2 regions of the Marinobacter gudaonensis genome follow, and region 1 is predicted to be linked to the other one. Evidence: predicted binding sites of a transcription regulator. Region 1 holds the regulator's gene; the other holds the start of a gene.
The links. The regulator FliA, encoded in region 1, starts transcription of late flagellar genes. The targets are predictions, from matches to a motif close to CTAAAGTTTNNNNNNNNNNNGCCGNTAA.
Positions count from the first base shown of each region.

Region 2: a site for FliA is predicted at 12,106-12,133, ahead of BM344_RS01435 (methyl-accepting chemotaxis protein). Genes of this name have one in related genera too.

Region 1 covers NZ_FOYV01000001.1:915,481-930,989, forward strand. The annotation lists gene motD (flagellar motor protein MotD) at 1-142, opposite strand, end outside; gene BM344_RS04155 (flagellar motor protein) at 161-901, opposite strand; gene BM344_RS04160 (protein-glutamate methylesterase/protein-glutamine glutaminase) at 901-2,061, opposite strand; gene BM344_RS04165 (chemotaxis protein CheA) at 2,118-4,256, opposite strand; gene BM344_RS04170 (protein phosphatase CheZ) at 4,273-5,058, opposite strand; gene cheY (chemotaxis response regulator CheY) at 5,079-5,462, opposite strand; gene BM344_RS04180 (RNA polymerase sigma factor FliA) at 5,623-6,366, opposite strand; gene BM344_RS04185 (MinD/ParA family protein) at 6,396-7,208, opposite strand; gene flhF (flagellar biosynthesis protein FlhF) at 7,291-8,589, opposite strand; gene flhA (flagellar biosynthesis protein FlhA) at 8,650-10,827, opposite strand; gene upp (uracil phosphoribosyltransferase) at 11,035-11,673, shown strand; gene BM344_RS04205 (uracil-xanthine permease family protein) at 11,676-12,932, shown strand; gene BM344_RS04210 (class I SAM-dependent methyltransferase) at 12,913-13,767, shown strand; gene flhB (flagellar biosynthesis protein FlhB) at 14,149-15,285, opposite strand; gene fliR (flagellar biosynthetic protein FliR) at 15,389-15,509, opposite strand, start outside.
Region 2 covers NZ_FOYV01000001.1:298,433-313,941, forward strand. The annotation lists gene BM344_RS01395 (flavin-containing monooxygenase) at 1-277, opposite strand, end outside; gene BM344_RS01400 (LysR family transcriptional regulator) at 368-1,279, opposite strand; gene BM344_RS01405 (NADH-quinone oxidoreductase subunit L) at 1,378-3,006, shown strand; gene BM344_RS01410 (YbcC family protein) at 3,003-5,495, shown strand; gene BM344_RS01415 (CHASE domain-containing protein) at 5,674-7,305, shown strand; gene BM344_RS01420 (beta-ketoacyl-ACP synthase III) at 7,302-8,270, opposite strand; gene BM344_RS01425 (YdcH family protein) at 8,448-8,699, shown strand; gene BM344_RS17475 (DUF1127 domain-containing protein) at 8,868-9,020, shown strand; gene BM344_RS01430 (peptidoglycan-binding domain-containing protein) at 9,032-9,943, opposite strand; gene BM344_RS01435 (methyl-accepting chemotaxis protein) at 10,071-12,074, opposite strand; gene BM344_RS01440 (protein kinase domain-containing protein) at 12,218-14,062, opposite strand; gene BM344_RS01445 (dihydrolipoyllysine-residue acetyltransferase) at 14,072-15,509, opposite strand, start outside.

The DNA of each region.
Region 1 (15,509 bases):
CTTTGTACTTGCCCTGGTTCACCGAGGACACCGAATACATCACCACGAAAAAGGCGAACAGGAGCGTGATGAAATCGGCGTAGGAAATCAGCCAGCGCTCTTTGTTGTGCAGATCGTCCGGGGCTTGCCTACGGCGCCTCATAAGTTGGCCTGCGTGCGGTCACTGCAGGAAGCCCCGCAGCCGCAATTCGATGGATTTCGGGTTTTCGCCTTCGGCGATGGCAATAATGCCGTCAATCATCATGTCTTCGTAGCGGGTGCGCTCGCGCACAATGCCCCGCATCTTGTTGGCCACAGGGAAGAAAAGCAGGTTGGCCAGGGCAACACCGTAAATGGTGGCCACAAAAGCGGTGGCAATGCCGCTACCCAAGGACTGCGGATCTTCCAGATTGGTCATCACCTGGATCAGACCCATGACCGCACCGATGATACCGATGGTGGGCGAGTAGCCCCCCATGGCCTCAAACACCCTGGCCGATTCCAGATCCCGCTGTTCCCGGGATTCCAGATCCACCTCCATGATGCTGCGAATGGTTTCCGGTTCGGCACCATCCACCAGCAGTTGCAATCCCTTGCGTGCGAAGGTTTCCGGCTCCCGCTCCGCCAGCCCTTCAAGTCCCAGAAGCCCCTGCTTTCGAGCTTTCACACTCCAGTCGATCACTTTGCCAATGCCGTCCTCCAGGCTGATAAACGGCGGCACGAACACCCAACGCACCTGACTGAAGGCACGCTTGAGCATGGGCCAGGACGTCTGCAGAATGGTTGCCGCCACGGTTCCACCGATGACAATGATCGCCGCCGGGGCATTGAACAGGGAAGCGAGGGCACCGCCCTCAAGCAGATTACCACCGAGGATCGCGGCAAAGCCCAGAACAACCCCGAGCAGGGAGAGGATATCCATCAGCTCACGCCCTCGATCAGCCGGGGGCCAATGTCATCCAGTGACAGCACTTCGTCGGTCAGACCCGCCTTGGCCACGGCCATGGGCATTCCGTAAATGACCGAGGACTTCTCATCCTGCGACCACACGTCCGATCCGCTCTGCTTCATCAGCCGGCAACCTTCCTTGCCGTCCGAGCCCATGCCGGTAAGGATCACGCCAAGGGTCTTACCCGGAAAGCTGCGAGCCAGCGAACCGAAAGTGACATCCACACAGGGTTTGTAATTAAGGCGCTCGTCCCCGGGCAGTATGCGAACCCTGGCCTGGCCGCTCCGGTTCTCGATCATCATCTGCTTGCCGCCCGGCGCCAGCAAGGCAAGTCCAGGCCGGAGCACATCGCCATCTTCGGCCTGGCGCACTTCAATCTGACACAACTTATTGAGTCGTTCGGCAAAGGCGGGGGTGAAGCTGGCAGGCATGTGCTGAACCAACACCAGGGGCGCCGGAAACGAGGCCGGCAGAGCCGTCAACACTCGCTGGAGGGCCACCGGGCCACCGGTGGAGGTGCCAATACCCACCACGGCGTAATGCCGGGCGGGACCTCGCCGAACCGGGCGGCGGCCAGCCTCCGGGTCGCCGACCGGTGCCTGGGTAGCAGGCCGTTCCCGTAGCGCGGAACGAGGCCGTTCCACCGGCGCCGTTCGGGACCGCAACGCCGGTGATGATTCCCGGCCTGCCGGCGCCGACGGCCCCGGAGCAGCTGGCGCCGCCTTGTTACCGGGCCGGCTGCGGGCTACGTCCAGAATCCGGTCGATGAGGATCTTCTGTAGCTGGCTGTTGTCGCGCGCAATCTCTTCGAAATTCTTCGGCAGGAAGTCCACCGCTCCCGCCTCGAGCGCGTCCAGGGTGACCCGGGCACCCTCATAAGTGAGGGACGAGAACATGAGTACCGGTGTCGGGCGCTTGCGCATGATCTCCCGCACGGCGGTGATGCCATCCATTACCGGCATCTCGTAGTCCATGGTGATCACGTCCGGGCGCAACTTTTCGGCAAGCTCCACACCCTCGCGCCCGTTAGTGGCGGCACCCACCACCTTGATCTGGCCGGAACTGGTCAGGATCTCCGTCAGCCGTTTTCGAAAAAAACCTGAATCATCAACGACCAGGACAGAAACTGTCATCCAATTCTCCTACCCAATCCTTCGCTCTCTGCCTGGTATCACCTGTGCGGTTCAGCTCAGCCGTAATGCTGCAACAGGCTTGGAACATCAATAATGAGTGCAATCCGGCCATCGCCCGTGATGGTCGCACCGGCCATGCCGGGGGTTCCCTGGAGGGCGCGGCCCAGCGGTTTGATAACCACCTCTTCCTGTCCGACCAACTGGTCAACCACAAAGCCAACCTGCTTGGTTCCCATGGCAACAATCACCACATGGGCGTTCTCCGGCACCTCCTGGGAAGAGCCGTTTCGAACCAGCCAGCGCTTGATGTGGAACAGCGGAAACACCCGCTCCCGAACCACGATGCACTCGCGACCATCGACGATGTTGGTCTTGGTCAGGTCCAGGTGGAAGATCTCCACCACGTTCACCAGCGGCAGGGCAAACGACTGGTCGCCCAGCATGATCATCAGGGTCGGCATGATCGCCAGCGTCAGCGGTACCTTGATGACAATTCGCGAGCCCTTGCCCAGCTCGGACTCAACATTCAACTGCCCGTTGAGTTGGCCGATCTTGGTTTTCACCACATCCATGCCGACCCCACGGCCGGACACGTCGGAGATCTGTTCCTTGGTGGAGAAGCCGGCGGCGAAGATCAGATTGTAGCATTCGGTCCTGGTAAGCCGGTCTGCCGCATCCTGATCATAGATCCCCTTCTCCACGGCCTTGCGACGCAGGACCTCCGGATCCATACCGGCACCGTCGTCCTCAATGGAGAGCAGAATATGATCGCCTTCCTGCTCCGCTGACAGGGTGACCGTGCCCTGGCGAGGCTTGCCGGCCTTCTCTCGTACATCTGGCGACTCAATGCCGTGATCCACTGAGTTGCGAACCAGGTGAACCAGGGGATCGGACAAGGCTTCCACCAGGTTTTTGTCCAGATCGGTCTCCTCTCCGTGCATGACCAGGTTGACCTCTTTTTTGAGGCTCCGGGCAAGATCACGCACCACTCGAGGGAACCGGCCAAACACTTTCTTGATCGGCTGCATGCGGGTCTGCATCACCGCCGACTGGAGATCGGTGGTCACCACGTCAAGGTTGGAAACCGCCTTGTGCATGTGTTCGTCTTCGCTTTCCGCACCCAGGCGCTGGAGTCGGTTGCGCACCAGTACGAGCTCGCCAACCATGTTCATGATGTCGTCCAGGCGCTTGGTGTCCACCCGAACGGTCGTCTCCGCCGCGGGGGCATTCTCGCGCGCCGGCATGGCGGGTGCAGCACCGCCCTTGGCTGCCGGTTTTTCGTCGGGCTTTGCGGGCCCGGCGGATTTGGCAGATTTGGGTTTGGCGGAATCAGGTTCCGCGGCTCGCGGCTTTTCCGGTTGCGCAGAACCGGCAGCCTTTCCGGCCGTAGGGCCACCACCTTTGCCGTGAAGGTCGTCCAGCAGTTTTTCGAACTCGTCGTCGGTAATCAGGTCGTCGCCGGATCCAGCCGGAGACTTGTCGGCGGCCTGGCCCCCGGCGTTTCCGGCTTGCTCCTGACCGCTTGAAGACTGCTCATCGGCTGCCGGAGCACCCGCAAACTGACCCTTGCCGTGGAGCTGATCCAACAGCGCCTCGAACTCATCGTCTGTGATGTCGTCGTCGCCGGAAGCGTCGCTGTTCTTCTCATCCGCCTGTGCTTTTTCCGCAGTCGAGGCTTTCGGCTCATCAGCCAGCGCATCCAGCAACTGCTCGAACTCATCGTCGGTGATATCCCCGCCATCTTCAGCCGCTTCCGCGGTCTCCGTCGACTGGGCGGGCTGCGCCGGGGCGCCAGCGTCCTGGGATTCCGGCTGCGCAAACGCATCGAGGCGCGCAATCAGCTCGTCCGGGGCCGGGGTGAGCTCTTCGTGGTTGCGAACCTGCTCGAACATGGCGTTCACATGGTCCAGAGCTTCCAGAACCACATCCATCAGCTCAGAATCCACCTTGCGCTTGTGGTTACGCAGGATATCGAACACGTTCTCCGCCGAATGGCAGCAGTTCACCAGCGCCTCGAGCTGGAGAAAGCCGGCGCCGCCCTTTACGGTGTGAAAGCCACGAAAGATGGCGTTGAGCAGATCACTGTCATCCGGATGTCGCTCAAGTTCTACCAACTGCTCTGACAGCTTCTCGAGTATTTCGCCGGCCTCCACCAGGAAGTCCTGCAAAATCTCTTCATCAGCATCGAACGCCATGCGTTACCCTCTTTAATCAGAAACCGAGACTGGACAACAGGTCGTCTACGTCGTCCTGCCCCGAAACTACATCTTCCCGCTCATGGGCCTTGATCTGGGGCCCGACACCCTGTTCCGCGGATTCCTGCCGCTCTTCAATCTGGTGGACAGTGCCCGTCAACTGATCCACGTGGCTGGCCATGACCACCAGACTGAGCATCTGCTCTTCCACTTCCTTGACCAGAGCGGTGACCTTCTGGATTACCTGGCCGGTGAGATCCTGGAAGTCCTGGGCCAGAAGAATTTCCGACAGGTTGTTGTACATGGTGTCGGCGTCTGTCGCCATGCTGACAAAGAACCGGTCGATCCGTCCGTACAGCTCCCGGAATTCCGCCGGCTGCATCTCCCGACGACGCAGGCGCTGCCATTCATCGCGAAGCGACGAGGCTTCATCCCGCAGGGCGTTGGCCACCGGCATGGTCTCTTCTACCAGGTCCATGGTGCGGTTGGCCGCCTCGCCGGTCATCTGCACCACGTACTCAAGCCGGTCGGAAGCGTCTGTCATTTTGGACAAGGCTTCCTGCTGCTCGGCATTTCGGGGATCTATCTGGAAGTTCCGGATAGCTTCGTGCAGGCTTCGGGTCAGCCGACCGACCTCCCGATACAGACTCTGATCGCGAACCTCGCTGAGTTCATTGATCAGGGTCATGGCCTTGGCATAATCACCGGCGCTAACGCTCTCCGCCAGCTCGGCCGCCTGCCGCTCGAGTTTTTCCGTCACCTCCGGTTCCAGGCCCCGATGGTTCTGTTTGCTATCGCTCATGAGAGCCATCCGACCTCTGGTTACTGGATTCTTTCAAAGATTTTCTCAATCTTTTCCTTAAGCACTGCGGCAGTAAACGGCTTGACAACATACCCGTTTACGCCCGCCTGGGCAGCGGCCACAATCTGGTCCCGCTTGGCTTCCGCGGTAACCATCAGCACCGGCAGGGTCTTGAGATTTTCATCGGCCCTGACCGCCTTCAGGAGATCAAAACCGGACATGCCGGGCATGTTCCAGTCAGTCACCAGAAAATCGTATTTACCGCTTCTGAGCATCGGCAGCGCGGTGTTGCCGTCGTCCGCTTCATCCGTGTTGGTGAAGCCGAGATCACGCAGCAGGTTCTTGATGATCCGTCGCATTGTGGAAAAATCGTCCACAATGAGGATTTTCATGTTCTTGTCCAATGGGACCTCCAGTTAGTAACACCCGGAATTCGTTTGACCTATCTGCTCGAAGTCTAGCAGGCCGCTGTTTTAACCGCTTATTGTCAGTCCTTTACCACGGTTGTAAAGCGTCGGTTACCAAAAACTACAGTCTGCCTGAGTGCGGACACACGGCGCGCGCTCAGCGACCGGCACCCTGGTGCCAGTCCGACAACCGGCTTCTCAGTCGCAGCGCAGCCTGGCTATGAATCTGGCTGACCCGGCTCTCACTGACCCCGAGCACCGCACCGATCTCCTTCAGGTTCAGCTCTTCCTGGTAGTACAGGCTCAACACCAGCTTCTCGCGCTCCGGCAGATCCTCAATTGCCTCAGCCAGACTGCGGCGGAAAGCATCCGATGACAGCCCTTCCAGGGGATTGTCCTGGGTCTCTGTCTCTTCTATCGGCAGCTCCCCGGATTCATTGAGCTCATCGAGACTAAAAAGTCGGCCACTGTTGGCGTCGGAAAGGTATGAATGGTATTCAGCCAGGCCCATGCCCAGCTCATCGGCGACTTCAAGGTCGGTCGCCTCACGACCAAGACGGTCTTCAACGGCCTTGATGGCCTGGGAGATTCGGCGGGCATTCCGGTGCACAGAGCGTGGCACCCAGTCGCCCTTGCGGATCTCATCCACCATGGCACCCCGGATGCGGATACCGGCGTAGGTTTCAAAGGTGGCACCGCGGGTGGAGCTGTAGCGCTGGGCCGCCTCAAGCAGCCCGATCATGCCGGCCTGCATCAGGTCTTCCAGTTGTACAGAGGCTGGCAGCCGCGCCATCAGGTGCAGGGCGATTTTCTTCACCAGGGGCGCATGCTGTTCCACAAGCTGGGAGGGCCTCTGGGTGCCAGACTGGTTGTAGATACCGAGGTTGTTCGCCAATGCCATGTATCCGGTGTTGTTTGACAGGATCCGATTCAGACTTCGACGAGCCGCTCCACAAAAAATTCCAGATGTCCCCGGGGTGAAGACGGCAGCGGCCAATTGTCCACTTTGTCCGCCAGTGCCTTGATGGCCAGGGACGCCTTGGCCCGGGGGTAGGCATCCAGTACCGCTCGCTGTCGCTGAACCGCTTTTTTCACAGCTTCATCGTAGGGCACTATTCCCACATATTGTAGCGCTACATCAAGGAAGCGCTCGGTAACACGGGTCAGTTTTTCGAACAGGTGGCGTCCTTCCTGCTCGTTGCGCACCTGGTTGGCGAGGATGCGGAAGCGGTTGGTGCCGTAGTCGCGGTTCATCAACTTGATCAGTGCGTAGGCATCTGTGATGGAAGTGGGCTCATCACAGACCACCAGCAGCAGTTCCTGGGAAGCCCGCAGAAAACTCACCACCGATTCGGAAATGCCGGCGGCGGTATCGACAATCAATACGTCAATCTGGTCGCCCAGCTCACTGAAGGCATTGATGAGCCCGGCATGCTCCATGGGGGTTAGCTGGGTCATCCGCTGGGTACCCGAGGACGCGGGGACAATCTTGATACCCCCAGGGCCATTCACCAGCACATCTTTAAGATCGCACTCTCCGGCCAGCACGTCCTGGAGATTCCGGTTCGCGGTAATGCCCAGCAGTACGTCGATATTAGCAAGGCCCAGGTCGGCATCCAGAAGCACTACCCTGCGCCCTTTCTGGGCTAGCGCTATGCCAAGGTTCACCGACACGTTGCTCTTGCCGACACCACCTTTGCCGCCTGTCACCGCGATCACCTGTACCGGATGTGCTTTGCTCATACTCGTTTTTGTCTCTCGCCACGTTTAACCGGGTCTTGTGTGTCCGGACACCTGCCACGCATCCGATGACAGGTCTCAATCTTCAGGCGCCCTCAGCAACCGCCTGCTGTCGCTGCAGGGCTTTCAGGCGATCGACTGCCAGCCGCACCAACGGAACGGCCTGGGCATGGTGCAGATCTTCCGGAATCTTCTGCCCGTCAGTGTAATAGGCCACGGGCAGGCCGGTTTCCATGACAAAGCCGAGAGATTCGCCGAGCGTCAGGGCCTCGTCTACCTTGGTCATCACACAGCCCGCAAGATTTGCCATCTTATAGCAATGCCACACGGATTTCATGATCCGCGGTTGACTGGTCGCCGACACCACGAGGTGCGTGCGGACATTGTGGTGGCTTTGGGCGAGTTCAGCCAACTGTTCCTGATAGCCCTTGTCAGAACTGGTCAGCCCGGCAGTGTCAATGAGCACCAGGTGTCGGTCGGAAAGCTCGTCAAGAATATCGTCAAGGCTGTGGCTCTCATCCACCACCCGCACCGGAACGTTCAGGATGCGGCCAAACACGAACAGCTGCTCGTGGGCGGCTACCCGGTAGCGGTCCGTGGTAACCAGCGCGACCGCGTCCGAGCCATGCTTGAGCACATAGCGCGCCGCCAGTTTTCCGATCGTTGTGGTCTTGCCGGAACCGGTGGGGCCTACGAGAGCGAACACGCCGCCCTGGTCCAGCCACTCGGTCCGCGCTGTGCGTACGCCGGTGCACAGCATCTTGAGGGACTGTTTCCAGCCGTCCTCCAGACGTCCGGCCTTGTGCCGTCGGGCAATGGACACTGCCAGCTCGTTGCCAAGACCGAACTCCTGCAGCCGTTCCGCCAGCCGTTGCTGGACGGCGCTGGTGGCCGATGGCTCAGACGGGGACTGGGGCTTTTGCCCCTGCATGAGATCGCGCAGCGAGCTGATCTCGGCGCGCATCTGCGCCAGCTCATCAGAATAGGCCTCACCTGCACGACCAATCGACGGTGCCCGGACATCCGCCTGCTCGTCCACCGTCTGCTGGATGTCTGAAAACGATGCCCGGGCGTAACCGGCACCCTGCCCGGCCCGCTTCTCCCGAACCTCGCGAATCCGATCGCGGGAGCGGCTCAGCTCGTCCTCGAGCCGACGGTGCTGGTCGGCCTGCAATTCAGCCAGCCGGGAGCCATTGGTGGCTTCCTCTGCACGGCTTCCCAGCCGCTGACGCGCCATATTTTCGTCGTAGTCCAGTGCCGTCACAATTTCGACACCACCGTCCACGCGCCGGTTGGAAAGAATGACGGCGTCCGGCCCCATCTGTTCACTGACCTGTTTCAACGCCTCTGCCATGGTCTGAGCAAAAAACCGTTTTACTTTCATGATGCCTTTTCCTCCACCGGCAACGCCGTTCCGGCGCCGTCCGTTCTGTCATCCGCGCCGTTACTGGCCAACGGACGCCACAATCGTAATCTGCTTGTTATCCGGTATTTCCTGGTAGGAGAGCACGTGCAGCCGCTCCACCCCGTAGCTGGCGAACTTCGCCAGCACCGGCCTCAGCGGGCCGGATACCAGCAGGATGGCCGGCTTGCCGAGCATCTCCTGGCGCTGGACGCTGTCCTGCAACGAACGCTGGAGCTTCTCTACCATGTTCGGTTCCAGAACCAGGCCAATATCCTCCTGACCGCCGGATTGTTGACTCTGCTGAACAGACTTCAGCAATAACTGTTCCAGGTCTGGATCCAGGGTGATCACCGGAATCTCCGATTCGTTGCCGCAGATGCTCTGGATAATCATCCTCCGAAGCGACTGGCGCGCCACGGTGGTCAGCAGCTTCGGATCCTGGCTCTTCGGATGCACGTTCACGATCGCCTCGGCGATGGAGCGCATGTCCCGGATAGGAACCTCTTCCTTCAGAAGGTTCTGCAGCACTTTCAGCAGCAGGCTTATGGACACCGTGGTCGGCACCAGCTCCTCCGCCAGTTTTGGCGATATCTTCTCCAACTGGTCGAGCCACTTCTGGACTTCTTCATGGCCCAGCAGTTCGTGGGCATGCTTCTGCAGCACCTGGTTGAGATGGGTCGCCACCACAGTACTGGCATCAACCACGGTGTACCCGAGGGTCTGGGCCTGGTCCTTCTTGTCAGGCTCGATCCAGATGGCATCCAGCCCGAACGCCGGATCCTTGCCCTGGATACCCTCCACCTTGCCGAACACCTGCCCCGGATCAATGGCCAGTTCCCGATCGGGATGAATCTCGGCTTCGGCGATGGTCACGCCCATCAGCGTGATGCGATAGACATTGGGCATCAGGTCGAGATTGTCCCGAATGTGAACTGACGGCATCAGGAAGCCCAGATCCTGCGACAGTTTCTTGCGGACGCCTTTAATGCGACTGAGCAGTTGGCCTCCCTGGGACTTGTCCACCAGAGGAATCAACCGGTAACCCACTTCCAGGCCGACAATGTCGACCGTGGCGACGTCATCCCACCCCAGCTCACGGGTCTCTCCCGGCGCCGGCAGTTGCCGCGCCTGATCGCCCCCGGCATCACCGCCCGGCGGAAGATCCCGGCCCGCAGGCCGCGGCGCACCGCCACCACCCCGCGCCGGAAACGCGCCCTCTTCCTCCACGGTCTGGCGCTGGTGCTTCCAGATGTACCAGGCGGCGCCGGCGGCCAGTGCCCCCAACCCCAGGAAGGCTACGTGGGGCATGCCGGGAATCAGGCCGAGGATGATCAGGATGGCGGCGGCGATGGACAGCGCCTTGGGCGCGCTGAACATCTGCTGGAGGATCTGCCCGCCCATGTCCTGGCTGGAAGTGACGCGGGTTACCATGATCGCCGCCGAGGTGGACAGCAGCAGCGACGGGATCTGGGCGACCAGACCGTCACCGATGGTCAGCAGCGCGTAGCGCTCCATGGCCAGGCCAAAATCCAGACCGTGCTGGAGCATACCAATCGCCACACCGCCGACGATGTTGATGAACAGAATGAGCAGGCCGGCAATGGCGTCGCCTTTCACAAACTTGGAGGCACCGTCCATGGAGCCGTAGAAGTCCGCCTCCTGGGCAATCTCGGCGCGCCGGTGTTTGGCTTCGTCCTGGTTGATCAGGCCTGCGTTGAGGTCGGCATCAATGGCCATCTGCTTACCAGGCATTGCGTCCAGGGTGAAGCGGGCACTTACCTCGGACACACGGCCGGCACCCTTGGTGACCACCAGGAAGTTGATGATCATCAGAATGGCAAACACCACCAGACCCACGGCGTAGTTGCCGCCAATCAGGACCTCACCGAAGGACTCGATGACCTTACCGGCCGCATCCCCGCCCTCATGGCCGTTCAGCAGCACGATCCGCGTGGAGGCCACGTTCAGGGCCAGACGCAGCAACGTGGCCACCAGCAGCACCGTGGGAAAGGAGGCAAATTCCATGGGCCGGAGCGCGTACACGCACACCAGCAGGATGACGATAGACAGCGTGATATTGAAGGTAAAGAACACGTCCAGCAGGAACGCGGGCATGGGCAGGATCATCATGCCCAGCAATCCCATCAGCATGAGGGGAACGCCGATATTGCCTCGCGTCAGGGATTTGACGTTGTTAAGGACCAAAGCTCTGTCCATGCCGGAACCTTCTCCGATTGGCGGTGCCCGAAGGCGCTCTCAGGGTCGAAAATCTGACGCCGGGGCGTCGTTTCGGAGAGAAGCGGCAAGATCCGTACCACCCCGGGTATTTTTTCGGAATCACGCCGGCTCGCGACCTGACTCGCTCCGCCAGATGCGGTATCCTTGCGCCATTTGATCGACCACACTCAGACCACAGGTGATCCCATGCCAATCCACGAGGTAAAACACCCCCTGATCCGCCATAAGCTCGGCCTGATGCGCCGTGCGGACATCAGCACCAAGAATTTTCGTGAGCTGGCACAGGAAGTCGGCGCACTGCTGACTTACGAGGCCACCAAGGACTTCAACCTGCAGGAAAAGACCATTGAGGGCTGGGCCGGCCCGGTCACCGTGGAGCAGATCCACGGCAAGAAAATCACCATCGTGCCGATCCTGCGAGCCGGCCTGGGCATGCTGGATGGCGTGCTGAGCCTGATCCCGGTGGCCCGTGTGAGCGTCGTTGGCCAGATCCGCAACGAAGAAACCCTGGAAGCGAGTACCTACCTGGAAAAGCTGGTGGGCGAGCTGGACCAGCGCATGGCGCTGATCGTCGACCCCATGCTGGCCACCGGCGGCTCCATGATCTCCACGATCGATTTGCTGAAAAAGGCGGGCAGCACGGAAATCCGCGCGCTGGTACTGGTGGCCGCACCGGAGGGTATCGAGAAAGTCCTCGAGAAGCATCCGGATGTGTCCATCTATACGGCCTCCGTTGACCAGCGTCTGAACGAGAAAGGCTATATTCTCCCGGGTCTCGGCGATGCCGGTGACAAGATCTTCGGCACCAAGCAGAAGGACGTATAAATATGCAGGACCACTCCAACGACCCGGTCTGGAAACAGGCCATTGCCGGCTCACAGATGTTGCTGGTGGCGTTCGGCGCCCTGGTTCTGATGCCGCTGATTACTGGCCTGGATCCCAACGTGGCCCTGTTTACCGCCGGCCTCGGCACCCTGATTTTTCACGTGGTGACCGGCGGCCAGATTCCGATCTTCCTGGCGTCCTCGTTCGCATTCATCGCACCGGTTATTGCTTCAAAGGGCCGCTTTGGCATGGAGGAGACCCTTGGCGGCCTGATGGCAGCGGGTATCCTCTACATCGTGCTGAGCGGACTGGTTCGCCTGCGCGGCACCGGCTTTGTCCGGCGGCTGCTGCCCCCGGTGGTTATCGGACCGGTCATCATGACCATCGGCCTGGGCCTCGCTCCGGTGGCCGTTCATATGGCTTCCGGCCGTACCGGTGACGGCTCGACGCAACTGATCCCCTACGACACCGCCATCTGGATTGCGATGATTTCCCTGGCGGTGACCATCGTTATGTCGGTCTGGGCCAAAGGCATTTTCCGGCTGATCCCGATCATGTTCGGGGTGATCACCGGCTACATCCTGTCTGCGTTCGCCGGCATCGTGGATACCACCCCCATCCGCGAAGCCGCCTGGTTCGCCATGCCCAATTTCGTGGCCCCGGAATTCAGCTGGGGTGCCATCCTGTTCATGGTGCCCGTGGCCATCGCCCCGGCCATAGAACACATTGGTGACGTGCTGGCCATTGGCAACGTAACCCGCAAGAACTACCTGGAAAAGCCAGGCCTGCACCGCACCCTGCTCGGTGACGGCCTGGCCACCAGCGCCGCTTCCATGCTCGGCGGACCACCCAACACCACCTACTCGGAAGTGACTGGCGCCGTTATGCTCACCAAGAACTTCAACCCGAAGGTTATGTGGTGGGCCGCTGGCATTGCCATCGTGCTGGCGTTCGTCGGCAAGTTCGGCGCGGCACTACAGACCATCCCGGTGCCGGTCATGGGCGGCATCCTGTGCCTGCTGTTCGGCTCCATTGCCGTTGTTGGCCTCAACACTCTGATCCGCCACCAGGTGGACCTGGCGCAGTCCCGCAACCTGGTTATCGTGGGTGTCACCCTGGTGTTTGGCATCGGTGGCATGGTACTCGGGCACCTGGAGGGCATTGCCCTGTGCGCGGTGGCCGCCATTATCCTGAACCTGATACTGCCGGGCAGTCGCGAGGCCTGGGGCAAAGCGATGTATGAGCAAAAGGCCGACTGACAGCTCCGGTATCAGCTTCACCGCCCTGTACACCGGTGCCGTCTGGCACCGGTACGGGCTCTCCGACGATGCTCTGGCCACAGAGAAAGGCCGCTGGCTCTACCGCCTGATGACCCCCTTCGAAGCCGCCAGCAAGGCGGCCATCGGCGGCAACATCCGAACCTTCCTGCTGCAACGCCACCTGATCATCGATCATCTGATTGACCGGGCCATCAACGAAATGGGCATCACTCAGGTCCTGGAAATCGCCTGCGGCATGTCCCCGAGGGGCATTCGATTACGCCAGAAACACCCCCTGCTCCACATGGTCGAAGCCGACCTCCCCGACATGGCCGCCCGCAAGGCCCTCAGGCTCATGGCCGCCGGTCGCCTCGGTGACCATCACCAGGTCACGCCCATCGATATTCTGGCCGACTACGGCGAGTACCAACTGGAAAAGGTCATCGACCGGGTATTCGATAACCGCGAGCCGGTGATCATCGTCACCGAGGGCCTGACCAGCTACTTCTCCCTCGAAACCATCACCGATTTCTGGCGCCGCCTGGCCGCGGCCATGGCCACGCGCCCGGGGTCCATCTATCTGTCCGAGAGCTATTACCAGCCCTCCCAGCCACTGCTGAACACCTCCCTCAAAGCCCTCGGCTCGCTCCTCGGCGCCGCAACTCGCAGCCAGGTGTCGTTCCACTTCCATACTGACGCTCAGGCACGGGAGCATTTCCTGTCCTGTGGATTCGCCTCGGCCACCGTGCATGACCCACGGTCCTGGTATGGAATCTTGCCGATTCCCGAAAGCCGCGGCGAGCCGATGGTTCGAGTTATCGAAGCTGGTTGCTGATCTAGCCAGTCGACTCCTGCCCTAGCCTGCAGGTTCGGGTGGAAGAGGTTCGTGGGGCTACCTCCCAAAAACCGCTACGAGCACATCCATGTGCGCTTGGCGTCGGCCATCCTTGGCCGCCGACATTTTTGGGAGGCAGCCCCACAAACCTCGCAAACCTGACGGGAATCCGCCAAAAGCTCCTGAGTTAGATAAGTATTTCTCAGCGATATCGAAGCGGTTTGATAAGCGATTGTGGGTGGCCTTTTCAGGACTGTCTGTGGCCATGGATGGCCACAGTCAAGCGCACATGGATGTGCTCGTAGCGTGTCCTGAAAAGGCCACCCACAACCGCGCGAACTCCCAAACCCTCAGGCTACCAGAAGGAACCCAACTCCAAACTCAGACGTCACGCCGCAAATCCGACGGAATCGGGAAGTCAGGCATGCCGGGCTTGGGCCCACGTCCCTTGCGGAACTGGCGGAGCTGGAACACGTAGGCGAGCACCTGGGCAATAGCCATGTACAGGCCGTCGGGGATCTCCTCGCCGAGATCGGTGTTGTGGTAGACCGCCCGGGTCAACGGCGGCGTTCTGAGGATCTCCACTTTGTTTTCCCGGGCAATTTCCATGATCTTGAAGGCCACTTCATCGGCACCCTTGGCCACCACCACCGGCGCCGCCATGGCCTTCTGGTCGTACTTCAGCGCCACGGCATAGTGAGTCGGGTTGGTGATGACCACGTCGGCCTTGGGCACGTCTTGCATCATCCGGCGCTGGGCCATTTCGCGCTGGAGCTGGCGGATCTTGCCCTTCACTTCCGGCTTGCCTTCGGTGTCCTTGTATTCGTCCTTCACCTCCTGCTTGGTCATGCGCAGTTTCTTCTGGTGATCGTAAATCTGGAACGGCACGTCAATGGCGGCAATGATGATGGTGGCGCAGGACAGAAGGAAGAAGCTCCAGGCTACGGTCCAGAGCACGTGTTCCATGGCCGGCACGACCGGCTCCTCGGCAATGGCCAACAGGTCTTCGGTACGCAGGTTCAGGATAAGGATGGCCAGTGCCAGCACCAGGCCAACTTTCGCGACGGCTTTAACCAGCTCGATCAGGGAGCGCGCGGAGAACATGCGCCCCAGGCCCTTGATCGGGTCCATGCGGTTGAGTTTCGGCGCGATGGCCTTGCCGCTGATCAGCAGGCCGCCGATACCGATAGAGCCGAAGACGGCGGCGATGAGCAGCATCACCAGGATGGGAGCCAGCGCCCAGGCGGCTTCCTTGGCGGACTGGATGAGCTGTACGCTCATGTGGCGCATGTCGAAGATGGCGGAGCGTTCGATCACGAAGCTGTCGCGCATGATGGCCTCCAGCGAGGCCCCAAGGCTGGCACCGAACATCAGCAGGCCGCCGGCACCGGCCAGGAGCACGGCCATGGTGGCCAGTTCCTTGGAGCGGGCGGTCTGGCCTTCCTCCCGGGCTTTCTCAAGTCGTCGGGGGGTGGCCTCTTCCGTTTTTTCCTGACTGTTGTCGTTTTCTTCGGCCATTCCGGTCTTCCGAAATTGTCAGTTTCGGCGGGCGGGGCAAGCTTGCCCCACCCGCCTCTGCATACTCACTGCGTAGAGTCTCCGAGGCGCACATCAGAGAGATTCAAGGCTGCCCCTGCAACCCCCGCATAAATTCAAACGTCTCGCGGGAGTATTGGTCAAAGTGCGGCAGGAAATTGGCGTGCAGCACCCATATGGCAAACAATCCAAAAATCAGGCCAATC
Region 2 (15,509 bases), 620 kb from region 1:
CGCAGCGGTGCATGTACCCGAGGATTTCCTGCTGCAGCCCGAACTTGCGGGACCAGTCGTGCTTGGGCTCAAAGGAGAAGGAATAGAAATGCGACTGCACATCGCAGGCCGCGCCCGGATAGGTGTTATCGCGCCAGGTACCGCCCACGTCTTCAGCCTTCTCAAGGATCGTCAGGTTGTTGTAGCCGGCCTGTTTGAGCGTGATGGCCATGCCCAGGCCACCGAAACCGGTACCGATAATGACGATGGCGGGCTGGGAAGGGTTGTGTTGGCTCATCCTGGAGTATCCGGTTTTGTTGTTGTCATGGATTGGGCCCAGTATACGGAGCCGGGAGACACTGATGGATGACTTTTTCTGACAGCGCCGTTAGTAAGAAAGATCAACCGAGTCCTGATTCAGGAAGTTCTCGGCGGGCTGGGCCAGAAGCTCCCGCAGTGCGGCTGTCTGGAACTGCCGGCGTATGCTGATGGCGTAGAACTCCTCGAACACGCCGGGCAGGGCGCCATAGTCCTCAAGGGCACCGCTTCTCAGCTCGTCCCGAACGACCACGGGGGGCATGATGGCGAAGTGTCCGGTGTCCCGGGTCAGAAGTCGCATCATGGCCATGTCGTCCACCTCCGCCGCGATATTTGGCCGCAGCCGGTGATACTCGCAGAGCTGGTCGAAGGCCTGGCGTATGTTGTTGTCCGGGCCAGGCACAATGAGGCTTCTGCCGCGCACAACGTCGGCGAACTCGCCTTCAACCTGTATGCCCGAGGGCCCGATGATGCTGACCGGCTGCTTGGCAATAAGCCGGGAACGCCATGGGTTCTGTTCGCTACCCTGGACGGCCTGATTGGAGAGGATCAGGTCCAGACGATGTGCGGACAGTCGACGGAGCAGCTCGTCAATGTGGCTGCTCTGAAGGCTGAGTTCCAGATCTTCCCGGTCCAGCAAGGGTTGCAGAAAGCCTTCCTGGAAATTTCGTGACAGCGTGGCCACCGCGCCGATCCTGAGCACCTCGCGATTTGGTCGCACCCCGGAATCAAACAGGGCGGACAGCTCTTCGCCCTGTCGGAAGATCTCTTCGGCGTAGGAAAACGCAAGACGTCCGGCCTCCGAGAGCTTCAGGCGTCGTCCCTCACGGATAAACAGGTCATGCCCGAGGCTTTCCTCAAGCTTTCTGATCTGGCCCGACAGCGCCGATTGGGAGATATGGAGCGCATCGGCCGCGCGGGTGAGGTGCCCGGTTCGCGCGACACTCCAGAAGTAGTAGAGGTGATGGTAGTTCAGCTTCATGGCTAACCGTTCTAAAAAATAGAATGAAGTGATAATTATAAACCATTTTTTATATATGAAGAACGCAGGCAAAGTAGCGGTTCAGGAGGTTTACCATCATGAACCCGATCGCCGAACTGTCATCTCTGGTAGCGCTCGCCCTCTGGCTGCTTTTTCCTGTGAGCCTGTTCGTGCTGGCGGCACTGACCGGTTGGCTGCAGAACCCTCTACAGCTTGACCGCTATTGGCGGCTGGCCGGCTGGCTGATGCTGGCGTCTATGGCGTCGACGCTGGCGGTTGCGGCAATGCTCATGTTGGACTCGTGGCTGTTTGGCAGTGCCGAGCTGGGCGCGCTGGCTGCACGGTTCGGTGTTTACCCGGACGGCGTGGCCGTGTGGATGGCTCTCATGGTGGCCTTCGTTGGTTGGGTCATCTTGCGCTACGCGGATAACTACCTCCGCCAGGATCCCGGACGGGAGCGTTTTCTGCCCTGGTTCCTGGTTACGGTCGGTTCGGTGTTGGTGCTGGTGCTCACCAATCATCTACTGATCCTTGCCGGTGCCTGGATTGGCGTCAGCCTGGCGCTGCATCACCTGTTGACCCTGTATCCGGATCGCCCGGAAGCGCGCGTGGCTGCGGTACAAAAGTTCATTGTCAGTCGGGTGGGGGACGCGCTGGTGATCACCGGCGTTATTGCCCTCTACCTGCAGTACGACACCTTCCTTCTGCCGGATATGGTGCAGAATATGGTGCAGAGCGAAGCGGCCCGGGCCGGTGGCTCCACGGCGTTGACGGTGGCCTCTGTTGCGCTGGCCCTGGCGGCGGCCCTCAAATGTGCGCAGATTCCCTTTCACGGCTGGCTGATCCGGGTGATGGAAGCGCCCACCCCGGTGTCGGCGTTGCTCCACGCGGGCGTGATCAACCTGGGGGGCTTCCTGTGGCTGCGTCTGTTCCCGGTATTCGACGGTTTTACCGCCGGCCACATGATTCTGCTTGTGGTGGGCGGTTTCACTGCCGTGGTGGCGGTGCTGACGATGATGACCCAGTTTTCTGTCAAACACGCGCTGGCGTGGTCTACCTGCGCGCAGATGGGATTTATGTTGTTTGAGATCGGCATGGGTGCCTACACGCTGGCGCTACTGCACCTGCTCGCGCATTCCCTGTACAAGGCCCACTCCTTCCTGGCGTCCGGGCGCACCGTGGTGGTTTCCTCTGCGAGGAAATTGCCCGAGTTGCCAGCCGGGCACCGCGTTTCTTTTGGCGTGGGCACCGGTTTGGTGGCCGCCGTTATCCTCTGGTGGGCACCCTGGATTGTTGAGTACAACCTGGTTTTTGGTCTGCTGCTGGTGTTGGCAGTTGCCGCTTCAGCCATGGGCATACCGGCCGGCGCTACGAACGGCGTGAAATTCACGGGGGCTGCCATGGCTCTGGCCCTGGTGCCGCTCTACGCAATGCTGCATCTGTTGCTGGGACCGGCGGTGCCGGAACAGAGCGGCTTCTCGATTCCTCTGGCGGGCTATGTGACAGGCGCTGTCATGGTGCTGCTGTTGGCGCTGTGCGCTCTGTGTATTGCGTTTGGCGGGCAACTCCGGGTCACTCAGGCGCTGTCGGTACATTTTCGCCACGGGCTCTATCTGGCGCTGCCTTTCGACCGTTTCACGCATCTGCTCGCTGCCGAGGCGCTCCGGGTGCCGCAGGTGTTCAAGCGGGTGCCGCATCATCCGTTCCGGCTTGAGGAAGAGTCATGAGCGCCATGAGCGGTGTTGCGGACTCGATACCGGAGCATTCGAACTGCGACCAGTCCTGGCAACGCCCGTTCCGTGAAGCCTGCGAGCTGATTGCACCGGTGTGGCCGCTGGACCAGTGGATCGCTGTAAACCCCTTCTGGGGAATGCGAGACCTGCCAGCGGAACAGGCGGACGATAGTTTTCAGGAGCGCGGCGGTTTCAGTCTTCTCATGCCGGTGGCGTTCTATCGGGAGGCCTGGCAGCAGGGCAGGATTCAGCCGGAGGACCTGGCCGCCAGTGTTGCCGAAAGCGGTGAGCGTCGGGATCCCTCATGGTACCTCGAGTGGCTGGACCGCGCCTCAGCCCGAGAGTCCCACAAGCATGAGAATGCCCAGGCAAGTGTCACGGTCAGCATTCTGGATACGTTCGCGGGTGACGGCACCGCAGAACCGCTCGTGCAGATTGTCAGTGATCAGGTGGCCCGCGTGTGCGGGGCCTTCTTCGATCAACGTCAGGCCCGGTGGTCGGCCGAGGAGCACGTCTCTGGCGAGTCCGCCGGGCTGTTCGGGTTCTGGCTTGATTCCGTCCGGCAGGACCTTGCCTTGGATTTCACCACGGGGCTGGCCGGTGTGAGAGCGTTTTTCAGGGCGGTTCCGGATAACCGGGATCGAGCGGTTAGCCAGGCGACCGCAGCCCTCGGGCTGTCTGACGACGAGCTTCTGGCTTTGTGCCACAGCCTGTTACTCCGGGTAAACGGCTGGGCCTCCTGGTGCCGGGGACTGGATTGGCGGGGCGCCCTTGAAGGGCGTCACTCCGACCGACTGGGTGAGCTGCTGGCGGTGATGCTGGTGTGGGAGGCCGCCGCTCTTCGGTTTGCATCGGTCGTCCAGAAAAACCAGCTGGAGCGGTCGCGAAGCCGCCATGGCATGCACCGGCAGGACAGGCGCCCGCGGTGGGTTTGGCAGCGGGCACTGGAGTTTGGGTATCAGAAGGCGCTGTTCAGTACGCTGAAGAACGGCCCCAACAATAGCTGGGCACCGGCGCCTCCGCCGGCTATTCCCGATGCGCAGGCCGTGTTCTGTATCGATGTGCGTTCGGAAGTGATGCGCCGACACCTTGAAGCGGTGATGCCGCGAGTACAGACCCTCGGGTTTGCCGGCTTTTTTGGCATGCCGGTTGCGCACCAGAGGCATGGGCCTTTTGAGCCGGTTCGTCGGCTCCCCGGGCTTTTACCGGCTCCTTATCGCCTGATTGACACCCGGGGAAATCTGCGTGCGGATCTTGCGGAGAACCGTGCCAGAGACCAGCGTGAGATTACCCGGGAAACCGTGCGCAAGGCCAAATACAGCAGTCTCTCGACGTTCACGCTGGTGGAGACGACCGGGCTCGCCTGGGCGTGGAAGCTGATCAAGGACACGCTCAAACGGGGCCGTACCAGACCGAAGACGGATGACCAGGAAACACTGCTGGTTCATGAACTTGGCGGGGACCCGTTAATGGACCCGGAAAAAACGGCGCTGGTCGCCAATATGCTACGCGGCATGTCACTGACGGATGGGTTTGCACCCTTGCTGGTTTTCGTGGGCCACGGAAGTCATACCGACAACAACCCCCACCAGGCAGGACTTGAATGCGGCGCCTGTGGAGGCCAGAGTGGCGGCGTCAGTGCGCGGTTGGCGGCGAAGCTGTTCAATGATCCGATGGTCCGGGCTGGCCTGTCGGAGCAGGGCATACGCATTCCGGATCACACCTGGGCGGTGGCTGCGGAGCACTGTACCGTGACCGACCGGGTGACCTTCGCTGATCGAGACCAGGTGCCTCATACCCACCTTCAAAAACTGGCGGACCTTGAGGACGGCTTCAGGCAGGCCGGTGCGCGGGCTCGCAATGAGCGCGCGGAATCCCTCAGGCTGGGCGAAGGCCAGGAAAACGGGGAATCGGACAGTCTGACCGAAGCCATGGAAACGCGAACGCGGGACTGGTCGGAGGTTCGACCGGAATGGGGCCTGGCAGGCAATGCTGCCATAATCTTTGCGAAGCGCAGTCGCACGCGCGGTTGTGACCTGGCGGGGAGGGTGTTCCTGCATGACTACGATCCCCTCTCAGACGAAGACGGCCAGAGCCTCGAGAGCCTTCTGGCGGCCCCCCTTCTGGTCGCCAACTGGATCAACCTGCAATATTTCGGGTCGGTAACGGTACCGGACGTCTACGGTGCCGGGAACAAGCTCCTGCACTCCGTTGTTGGCGGCCATGTGGGCGTGGTTGAAGGTAATGGTTCGGATCTCAGGATAGGGTTGCCGCTGCAATCCGTTCATGACGGCACTTGCTGGCGCCACGAGCCCCTGCGCCTGACCGTGGTTATTGATGCGCCCGCCGATCGCATTGAAGCTGCCGTAGGTCGGCAGCCAGACGTTGCAGCGCTGGTTGAGAACGCCTGGGTATTCGTCCATCGCATGGCGGAGCATGGCATCGAGCGTTACCAAAATGGCGCATGGCATCGTGTGGCCTGACGGTGCGCCATCCTCTCGCCCCCTTTCTGCTTGCCAGGGCCAGTTACAAACGCTGACATCCCGGTGTGTTGCGTGAACGTATACGAAGTAAGGAAGGATCAGCGTGGTGTCCGGCACCCGTGGTCGCCCGAATCCTTAGTCAGCGGAAGCAGGGTGTGTCTTGTGTAAGTTGCAGTTTATGAAACAAAGGGCGTTGTTGTATGCGATCGCCGCACTGATTGTTGGCGTTACACTCAGCCTCGGATTGGGGCGCTTGCTGTACAAAGAAGAAACCAGGGCCATCGAACTGGAATTCAAGGCCGAAATTGATCAGCTTTCCGCCAGCCTTGAGCGAGAAGCTCTGCTGAATCTTGAAATTCTCTTTGCCCTCAAGTCGGCGGTGGCCGTGATGCCAGAGATGACGGCCGAGAGATTCAATCGTCTGACCCGTGAAATCCTGGAGCGTTCGCCAGCTATCCAGGCCTTTGCCTGGGCACCTTTCGTCAAACGCAGTGAACTGGATGAATTTGTCCGCCGACAGGAAGAAGCCTTCGCCGAATTCGCGATGACAGAGGCGAGCCCTGACGGCTTGGTTGGCCTGACGGACAGGGCCTGGTATGTGCCGGTGCAGTACATAGAGCCACTGGGGCAGAATCGCGCCGCGCTCGGATTTGACCTGGCCAGTGAAGCCTCTCGCAGGGAGGCGCTGATGGAAGCCCGGGAATCTGGTGAAATGGTTGCAACGGCGGGAATCCGGCTGGTTCAGGAACCGGAGAACCAGAGAGGCTTCCTGGTATTCGCTCCGCTTTATTCACTTTCCGCAGACCAGGGTGCCGGGGTTGATACCCGTCGGCATTATGGGTTTATCAACGGTGTCTTCCGGGTAGGTGAGCTAGTGGGGCAGGCCGTGGGGCTGGAGCTCACCGAAGACCTGCTGTTTGAAGTGCTGGACATCACCGGCAGTCAGAAACTAATGCTGTACCGCTCCCGTAATCCGGAGCACCTGTCCTGGCAGCCCGATCTCCGCTACACCGTAGAGTCCATCTCGATTGCGGGTCGCCGGTGGTCGGTTGAAGCTGTCCCCTCCCGGTCCTATATCGAGGCCCGTCGCGGCCTACTGCCGGTGTTTGTAAGCGCGTCGGGTACGGTGCTGGTCGTGGTGCTCGTGGGTTACTTCCTGTCCGGTGCCAGAAAGAACGCTCAACTGCGCGTTGCCAAGGCTGAACTGGAGCGCATCTCGCTCACCGATGCCCTGACTGGATTGGCCAATCGCAGGCAGTTTGATGCGGTGCTTCACAAGGAATATCGACGGGCGCTGCGGGAAAAGACAACCCTGTCGCTGGTGATGGTCGACATCGATTTCTTCAAAGAGTACAACGACGAATATGGGCACCCAGCTGGCGACGCCTGCTTGCGCGATGTCGGAGGAATTCTGCGGGAGGTGGTCAAGCGTCCCGCCGACCTGGTTACACGATATGGTGGTGAGGAGTTCGCAATTATCCTGCCCGATACGCCCCAGCCGGAGACGATCGCCGAGGCCTGTCGTCAAGCGGTTGAGGCGCGTGGGATTCCCCATCGGCTCTCCTCGGTTGCTGAATCGGTCACCATCAGCGTTGGGGTGGCGATGCTGGCGCCTGGCGGGTTCTCCGCAAGCCAGCTGTCTCCTGAACAGCGGTCGCTGAAGCCAGAGGCTTCGGGAGAGCAAGGGGATCAACCGAGCACTGGCCCAGCGTTGCTGGTTGATGAGGCTGATGACGCTCTCTATCGGGCCAAGGAGTCCGGGCGAAACCAGGTGTGCGGCCCGTTCACGGGTGTCTACGCCAAGCGTTAGTAGCGCAGCAGTGCGGAACCCCAGGTGAAGCCGCCGCCGAAGGCTTCCAGCAATACCACTTCGTTGCGTTTGATGCGTCCGTCCCGTACCGCAGCGTCCAGTGCCAGGGGGATGGACGCAGCAGAGGTATTGCCATGCTCGTTCACCGTAACCACTACCTGGTCCATGGACATGTTCAGCTTGCGTGCGGTCGCTGAAATAATTCGCAGGTTGGCCTGGTGCGGCACCAGCCAGTCGATATCGGATTTCTTCATCTGGTTGGCGGCGAGGGTTTCGTCGACGATCTTGCCGAGCGTATTGACGGCTACCTTGAACACCTCGTTGCCCTTCATCTCGACAAACGCCCGACCGGCCTTGACCTGTTCGTAACCGTCGGCAATGCCACAGGGAACGTGCAGAAGCTCCTCGTATTGGCCATCGGCGTGAATATGGGTAGAAAGAATGCCGGTTTCCTCATCGGCCTCCAGAATCACCGCGCCGGCACCGTCGCCGAACAGGACACAGGTACCCCGGTCTTCCCAGTTGATAATGCGGGAAAACACCTCGGCGCCAATCACCAGCGCCTTTTTGCTGCTTCCGGTTTTGATGAACTTCTCTGCGGTGGCCAGGGCGTAGACAAAGCCGCTGCATACCGCCTGGATATCGAACGCCGGACAGCCGTGAATCCCCAGGCGAGCCTGGAGAATGCAGGCGGAGCTCGGGAAAATCTTGTCCGGTGTGGACGTGGCAAACACGATCAGGTCGATGTCGGTGGGATCGATTCCAGCCGCCTCAATGGCGTTTCTGGACGCCTGCTCGGCCAGATCAACGGTGGTCTGGCCCTCAACGGCGATGTGCCTGCGTTCAATACCGGTACGCTCGCGAATCCACTGATCCGTGGTGTCGACCATCTTCTCGAGGTCTTTATTGGTCACAACGTTGTCTGGCAGATAGGAGCCGGTGCCGGTAATTCGTGCAAAGGTCATTCGCGAGTGTCCCGAGAGGTAACTGGATGAACGTAAGACCATGCTATACCCATGAAACGTCGTGCGTAATTAGCGATTTGTCAAAGAAGCCCAGAAACTGGCAGGCTCGACTATGCTGAAAGTGATCGGAATGATCATGTTTGCGCACACACTCCGGACAAAAAGGAGACACGGAAAATGGGCATTTCCAGCCACGAGCTTCACCTAGAATTTCCCCAGTACAAAGGCCTCATCGAAGAACTCAAGACCACCGACCTCAGGTTCAACGAGAAGCTCCGGGAATACACAGACCTGGACCACGAAATAGAGGGGCTGGAGAAGCGGGATGCGCCCATTGGCGACGACAAGCTGCACCGCTTGAAACAGAAACGCGCCCAACTCAAGGACGACCTGTATCAGACTCTGATTTCAAACGGCAAGTCTTCATGAACGGGTAACAAACCCGTCATCAAAATTTCACTGAAATGCGCTGGAAGCCCCTGTTCATAGGGGTTTCCAAGTATTCAGAACACTCCTGGGCAAGTATAAAATAGGACGCTAATTAAACAGGGTCCCGTTTTTGAGACCGAACGTCTTACACTGATCAGGAGTATTCACATGAAAAGAGCCGCTTCTCTTTACAAAGGTTGGCGGATGAAGCGTAGCTTCGTCCACCTGGTAGCGACCATGGATCCGCGTCTGTTGAATGATGTGGGTTTTTCGCCCGAGATTGTTGAGCGGAAGCTGAGCACCCCGTTCTGGAAGTTCTGAGTCGGAAAGGTTTACACCAGCCAACCGAAGAAGAAATCGAACAGGGCAGTGAAAAAGCCGCCTCCGGAGCTTGCCCGGCGGGGCTCAGCAGGGGCCTGCTTTTCTGAAGGTTCTGCCACAGCCACCTTTTCCTCCGGTTTGGCCGGGTCGGGTTGCGAATGCTCGACGCCTCGGGCGGGCTCGACAGCCGCCTGGGGCTGCTCTACCGGTGCAGCCGTGGTCGTTTCGCTGGACGCCACGGTTGCCGGTGTTACCTCATTTGATTGTTCTGCAACTGGCTTCCGAACTTCCTCTTCAGATTGAGTCGAGGTTTCGGCTTTAGCTATCTGTTTTTCCGAAACTTTGGCAGAGAGATTTTCGGCTGCCTGAACCGAATTCGTGCTTTCACTGATCTTTTCTTTTTCCACGTCGGCGACCGTCGCTTTCTCCACAACCGTCTCCTCAACGACCGCCTCTTCAACAACGGTCGTTTCGACGACCGGCTTCCGGGCGACCGTTTTTTCTACAACCGTCTTTCGCGCTTCAGGCCGAGCGACCGGCATTGTCGCCGGCGATGGCAACTCAAGCGCTTTGAGGGACTGGGCTCGGCTGCTCAAGGCGTTGCCTGAGACGGTTTGCACGGAGGTAGCTTTGATACCAAGGGCGGAGAGAGTGGCGTTGTCGAGCTTACCGCTGACCGTCAGCGCGTTGGCCTTCTGATAGGCACGCACGGCGCCGCGCAGGTCATTGTCGAACCAGCCGTCGGCACGCCCGATGTCATACCCGGCGCCATAGAGTGCGTTTTCTGCAGAGAAGATTACCTGCTCGGTCTGGCCGGCCTGAGCGACACTGAACGGGGCCTGGCAGAAGAGCAGGGTGGTGGCCAGAATTGCAGCTGTGCAGCGGCCTGAGTGGGTGTGTGAGATTTTGCGGGTGTGGGTCATGGTGGGTCCCTCCAACGTGTCCAAGGCTGTCCTGGATGGTTACATTCTGTAACCGACAGCCCAACGTATCAGTATTTCGGGAACCCGCCCATGACGTGGTTAACATCTGCAACGATTACTGCCCACGTTACTCCTTCACGCGGAAACGCTTCACTAATGTGTTGAGGTCGTCAGCCATCTCTGCCAGGGAGCGGCTGGACTGGTTGACCTGGCCAATGTCTCCAGCCAGCTCTTCAATGGCGTTGCTGCTGACCTCGACGTTCTGGGTCATTTCAGCGGCGGTGGCTCGCTGCTGTTCGGTGGCACTGGCAATCTGGGTGGTCATTTCAACAATGTTGTTAACGGCCGACAGTATATCTGCCAGGGCCTTGCCCGACTTGCCCGCTTCCTCGCTGGCCTCACTCGCCATCTGCTTGGCGCGGCTCATATCCACCACGGCACCCGCGGCCCCGCTCTGCAGTTGGGATACGATGCGTTCGATGTCAACAGTGGACTCCTGCACCCGTCTGGCCAGTCCACGCACTTCGTCCGCCACCACGGCAAACCCGCGCCCGGCTTCTCCCGCCCGGGCCGCTTCGATGGCAGCGTTAAGGGCCAGCAGGTTGGTCTGCTCAGCAATGCCCTGAATAACGGCCAGCACCTTGCCAATTTCGGCGGACTCATTCTCCAGTTGTTGAATACGTTTGGAGCCTTCCTCCACCTGTTGTGCCAGATTGGTGACGGAGCGAATGGCGGTGCTGACGGTTTCCTGGCCGGTGTCCGCGAGCGAGGCCGCCCGGCGAGCGGATTCGTCCGTGTCACTGGTATTCGAGGCGATTTCCTCGGAGGTGGATACCATCTCCTGCATGGCCGCCGACACCTGGGTGATCTGGTCCCGCTGCTGCTCGGAGTTGGCCGTTGTGCGCTCGGTAATCCCGGAAAGTGACTCCGATTCGGAGGTCAAACGGCGTGATGCGCTGACAATCCGGGATATCGTCTGTTCCAGGGTCTCCAGGAAGGCATTGACCGCGCCAATGAAATCGCCGATCTCATCCGGCCGGCCGGGGGTCAGGCGGGTGGAGAGGTCACCATTGTTCTTGGCGATGTCATCCAGGTAGCCAAGAATTTCAGTTTTCGCCCGCTTCACGCTGGCTCCCATCATCCGGCTCATCAGGACTGCCACCACCAGCCCAAGCACCAGGGAAACACCAAACGCAATCAGTGTGAACCTCAGGGCCAGGTCTGTTTCCTCGCCTGCGGCGTCGGCTTCAACTTCAAGGGCGGCGAAGATGCTGCCTTCCAGCTCCCGGGCCATACTCGCAATTTCAGGGCCCAGCACATCCAGTTTGTCCCGCTTCACGGTTACCACGATGTTCTGCTGCTCGAGCATCCTTTGCACTGCAGCCTGGTAGTTGGCCAGCTCTTCAACCACGGTATCCAGATAGACCTGGACAAATTCGGGGCCGTTCTCGGTATCCAGCAGTTCCAGGGCGTCTGCGAGATCCTCGATCGCCCAGCCCAGTGCATCCTGGGCGTCCTTTTCGCCGCTCGCCAGGTACCGCTGGGCGGTTAAACGCATCACCAAAGCGTCGTTGAGGAGTTGCTCGAGGCCAGCACGGAGGTCGCTTTCCGGCTCGCGGTTGGCCACGCCGTTAAGCGCCATGCGCAGCGCCTGAGTGGCATTAGGACCATGCTGGTTGAGCTCGTCGCGAACAATCGCCAGCACCTGACGCTTGGCCGGAACCAGCTCGTTCCGAAACGCATTGATGTATTCCCGTGTGGTCGATTCGATGCGATCGACGAGCTCGGCAGCCGCCGGATCGGCGATCTGCTCCTGGGCCCGGGTCATCACGCCATTAAATTCCTGCTCCAGTTCGTCAAAGTGGGTGAGGGCCTCCTCGTGGCCTGACGAGTAGTAATCGAACACCCGCAGACGCATCCGGTAGACGCTGATAACGGACTCCGTGCCGATGGCGGTATCGGGCGCCAGATCCCGGGCGACGGTATTCATTCGCCGGTCCAGTTCCTGGAACTCATAGACACTGAAAAACGTGACCGCGGCAAACAGCAGCAGGATGAAAACGGGGGCAATCAGCAGCTTTCCGGGAACACCCAGTTTGCGCTCAATGGATGCGAAGGCAGAGGAGGCCAAAGTGTGATCCTTTCTGAAGTTGTTTTCACGGATATCGGCAGCGCCAACAAAACCTGAAGCTTTACGTTCGAGTTCTTATTCCGGCGCATCGGCTGTTTTGAGTATTGCACTGTTTCCACAGAAAGTGTCTTTCTCCCAGGTGTTCAGGAGGGCGCCACGTCGGCTCTGGGGTTGCGCGGATAGTACCTATCGGGCAGGCGCTCGATGTGGGGGAAGAAACGGGTGTCCTTGTAGGGCATCTTCATATACCCGGACACCCCCAGACCGGTGATCTGCTCCACGGCGGACAGGATCTCATCCAGCAGCTGGCTGAATTCCGCCTCCCGATCCGGGTCCAGCAGCCGGTAGTGGCTGTGGATCTTCAGGTGCCGGGGCAGCGCCTCGAAGATGATCATGCCGGTGTGATGGATATCGTTCAGGGCCTCCAGGGCCTGGATGATGGTATCTGGCAGTACCAGGAACTCCTCCGGGTCCGGGCCGTCCTCGAAGTAGGAGTGCACGCGGGATTCATCTTCCACCTCGGGAGCGGCGCTCACTTCGTAGTGCAGCTTGAGATCCGGCTCTATGCGGAAGGGCTGGCTGGGGTCGTCCCGGTCAACGTGCAGGGTGTTGCGGGCATTGAACAGGCAGCTCTTGAAAATGCCCTTGCGGTAAATCGCCTGGGCCAGATACACCATGTTATTGACCGCCTGAACAAAGGCGGATTTCAGGGCCGGGTCGTGCAGGTTCAGGGAGGTGTCTATGTAGATGCCGTCGGTTTCCCAGCGTACCGCGAGCCCGCCTTCTACCGGGTAGCGGCCGAGGCGACTGACGGCGGCCAGAAAGGCCTTTTCGGTTTCGCCCATGCCCTGCATGAAGTTCTTGTAGTAACGATCGAGCTGCACGTCGTTCACATCGCTCAGGGTTTCCGGGGCGCCTTCCTCCCGCAGGAAGGATTTGCGGGAGCTGTAGACCACGGTGTCGATCTCCTGGTCAGACGCGCGGACCCACACCGGCACCTGGGGCGGCACTGGCGGTTCCCGCAGATCGATCATGACCGTGCGAGCCATGCGCGGCATTTCCCGCAGGTAGTAGTCTCCGGCCCTGCGACGGGTTTCGGGATCCGGCGAGAGCATGCCATCGAGCATGCGCGCGAACTCCATGGGCAAGCCCAGGGAGGTGGCGGGAATCGCCCGGTGGCCAAAGCGGCATGACTGGGCCGAGGCCAGGGCATAGAGGGTGCCGGCGGCGCCCTGTTCGTCGAATCGTGGAGACGACAGGCCGCCGTTGAGTTGCTCCTCGCCGATGAAATACACATCCCCGAGCCGGGCATTGGTCTGCTGCAGGTTGTCGGACATCAGCTCCATCACGTTCGCGGTGATGAACTGCTGGTTAGCGTCGAGTTGGGCGAACACCGAGGAGCCCCAGTCGATCAGGGCAACGTTTTCGGTGCGGTCATCAAATACGAGGTTGGAGGGTTTGATATCGCCATGCACGATCGGGCGCCCGGCCGGGCCGTTCTCGCGCCGCAGGCAGCGCAGGATATCGGCAATCTGGTCGGCAATACGAATGATCAGCCGAGGTTTGAGACGTCCTTCCTGCAGGGATACTTCTTCCAGATTCAGACCTGCAGCCCGCTCCATCACCAGGATGGGCTGGTTATTGGCACGCTGGTAGGAGATTAACCGGGGAACCCGGGGGTGTCGGACCTGCTCAAGAATGTAGGCTTCGTCTTCCAGGCGGTCCTGGAGGTGTTGGGGCAGGTTGATCCGGGTGAACTTGAACACATGCTCCGGGCCCTGGGAGCTGGGTGTAGGCAGGCGACCCGCGAATACGAATCCGTAGGCACCCTTGCCAATCAGTTCGATATCGCGGTAGCCGAGCTGGCGGAGCTGGGCGGCGCAGAGCGCCACCCAGTCCTTGAGCTTTTTGGCATCGTCATGGCTGAGCAGGTAGATCGACTGCTCTTCCGGTATGTAGAACTGCTGAAGAGGTTTCTGCTGCACCATGACCAACCGTTAGCCCATATGCAGCAGCATCGTCTGCGGCGCTTCCAGGTAGCCCTTCCAGCGGTTGCAGAAGCGGGCAATGGTGCCGCCATCGATGATGCGGTGGTCCCCGGCCCAGCTGACCGTCATGATCGCCCGTTCCACCACCTGGCCATTGGCATCGAACCGCGGCAGCTTCTGGGTTCGGCCCAGGGCTACAATCGCCACCTCCGGTGCGTTAATGATGGGGGCCGCGTAGGTGCCGCCCAGCGCGCCGATGTTGGAGATCGTGATGGTGCCGCCCTTCAGGTCCTCCTGGCTGACCCGACCGGACCGTGCCGCCTCGGTGAGCCGGGAGACTTCGTCGGCGATACCCAGCAGGGTCCGCTGTTCCACGTTCTTCACGTTCGGCACCACCAGGCCTGCCTTGCCGTCCACGGCCATGCCGATGTTGCAGTGGGGCAGGTAGTGGATCTCCGAGACATCCGCGTTGATGCGGCTGTTGAGCACGGGGAATTCCTGGATGGCCAGCGCCATGGCCTTCATCACAAAGGGCATCAGTGTGAGCCTTGAACCCCGGGCTTCGGCGTCGGGTTTGAGCTTTTCCCGCAGGGCCAGCAGGTCGGTTACGTCGATGTCCTCACTGTAGATAAAGTGGGGAATGGTGCTGGCCGATTGGGTCATGCTCCGTACCATGGCCGCCTGCATGCCCTTGATGGGCTCGACGCGCACCTCTGCTTCGCCTTGCGGGCGAAGCGACCCGGTAGCCGCCGGTTGCGCCTTGTCGGCAGTGGCTTTCCCTGAGTCTTTCGACTTGGGTTGCTCCAGGTGGGCCAGCACATCCGCCTTCAGTACCCGGCCGTCTTTACCGGACCCGGCAATGTCTGCCAGGTTCAGCTCATGCTCACGCACCAGGCGCCGAACCGCCGGACTGGCCGGAATCCGCTGGCGATGGGTGCCATTGACTGCTCTGGACGGTGGCGTTGCAGTATCCGGTTGCGGCTGCGATTCGGCCTTCCGGGGCGCTGACGCCTCGCCTGACTCCTCGCGCTCGCGGGGAATGAAGGCAAACAGAGGGGAGTGAACCCGGGCCATGGCCTGCTGCTCGTGGTAGAGCTTGGTGATGCGGCCGGCCTTGGGGGCAGTAATCTCTACCATAGCCTTGTCGGTCATAACGTCGACCACGGGCTGGTCTTCTTCAATGTCGTCACCTTCGGCGACGCGCCATTCCACCACTTCGCACTCCACAATGCCCTCGCCAATATCGGGCAAAATGAAGTCTTCGGTGGCGTCATCGCTGGAATTGCCCGAGCTTGCGGGTTTGGGAGCCGGTTCGGCCCTCTCAACGTCTGTCGGTTGCTCTGTGCTCGCCGCTTCGTTGGATTCAGCAGGCTCGCCTTCCTCTACCAACTCGAACAGCGGCGCGTGCACTTTCGCGATGTCGCCTTCCTTGTGGTAGAGGCGGGTG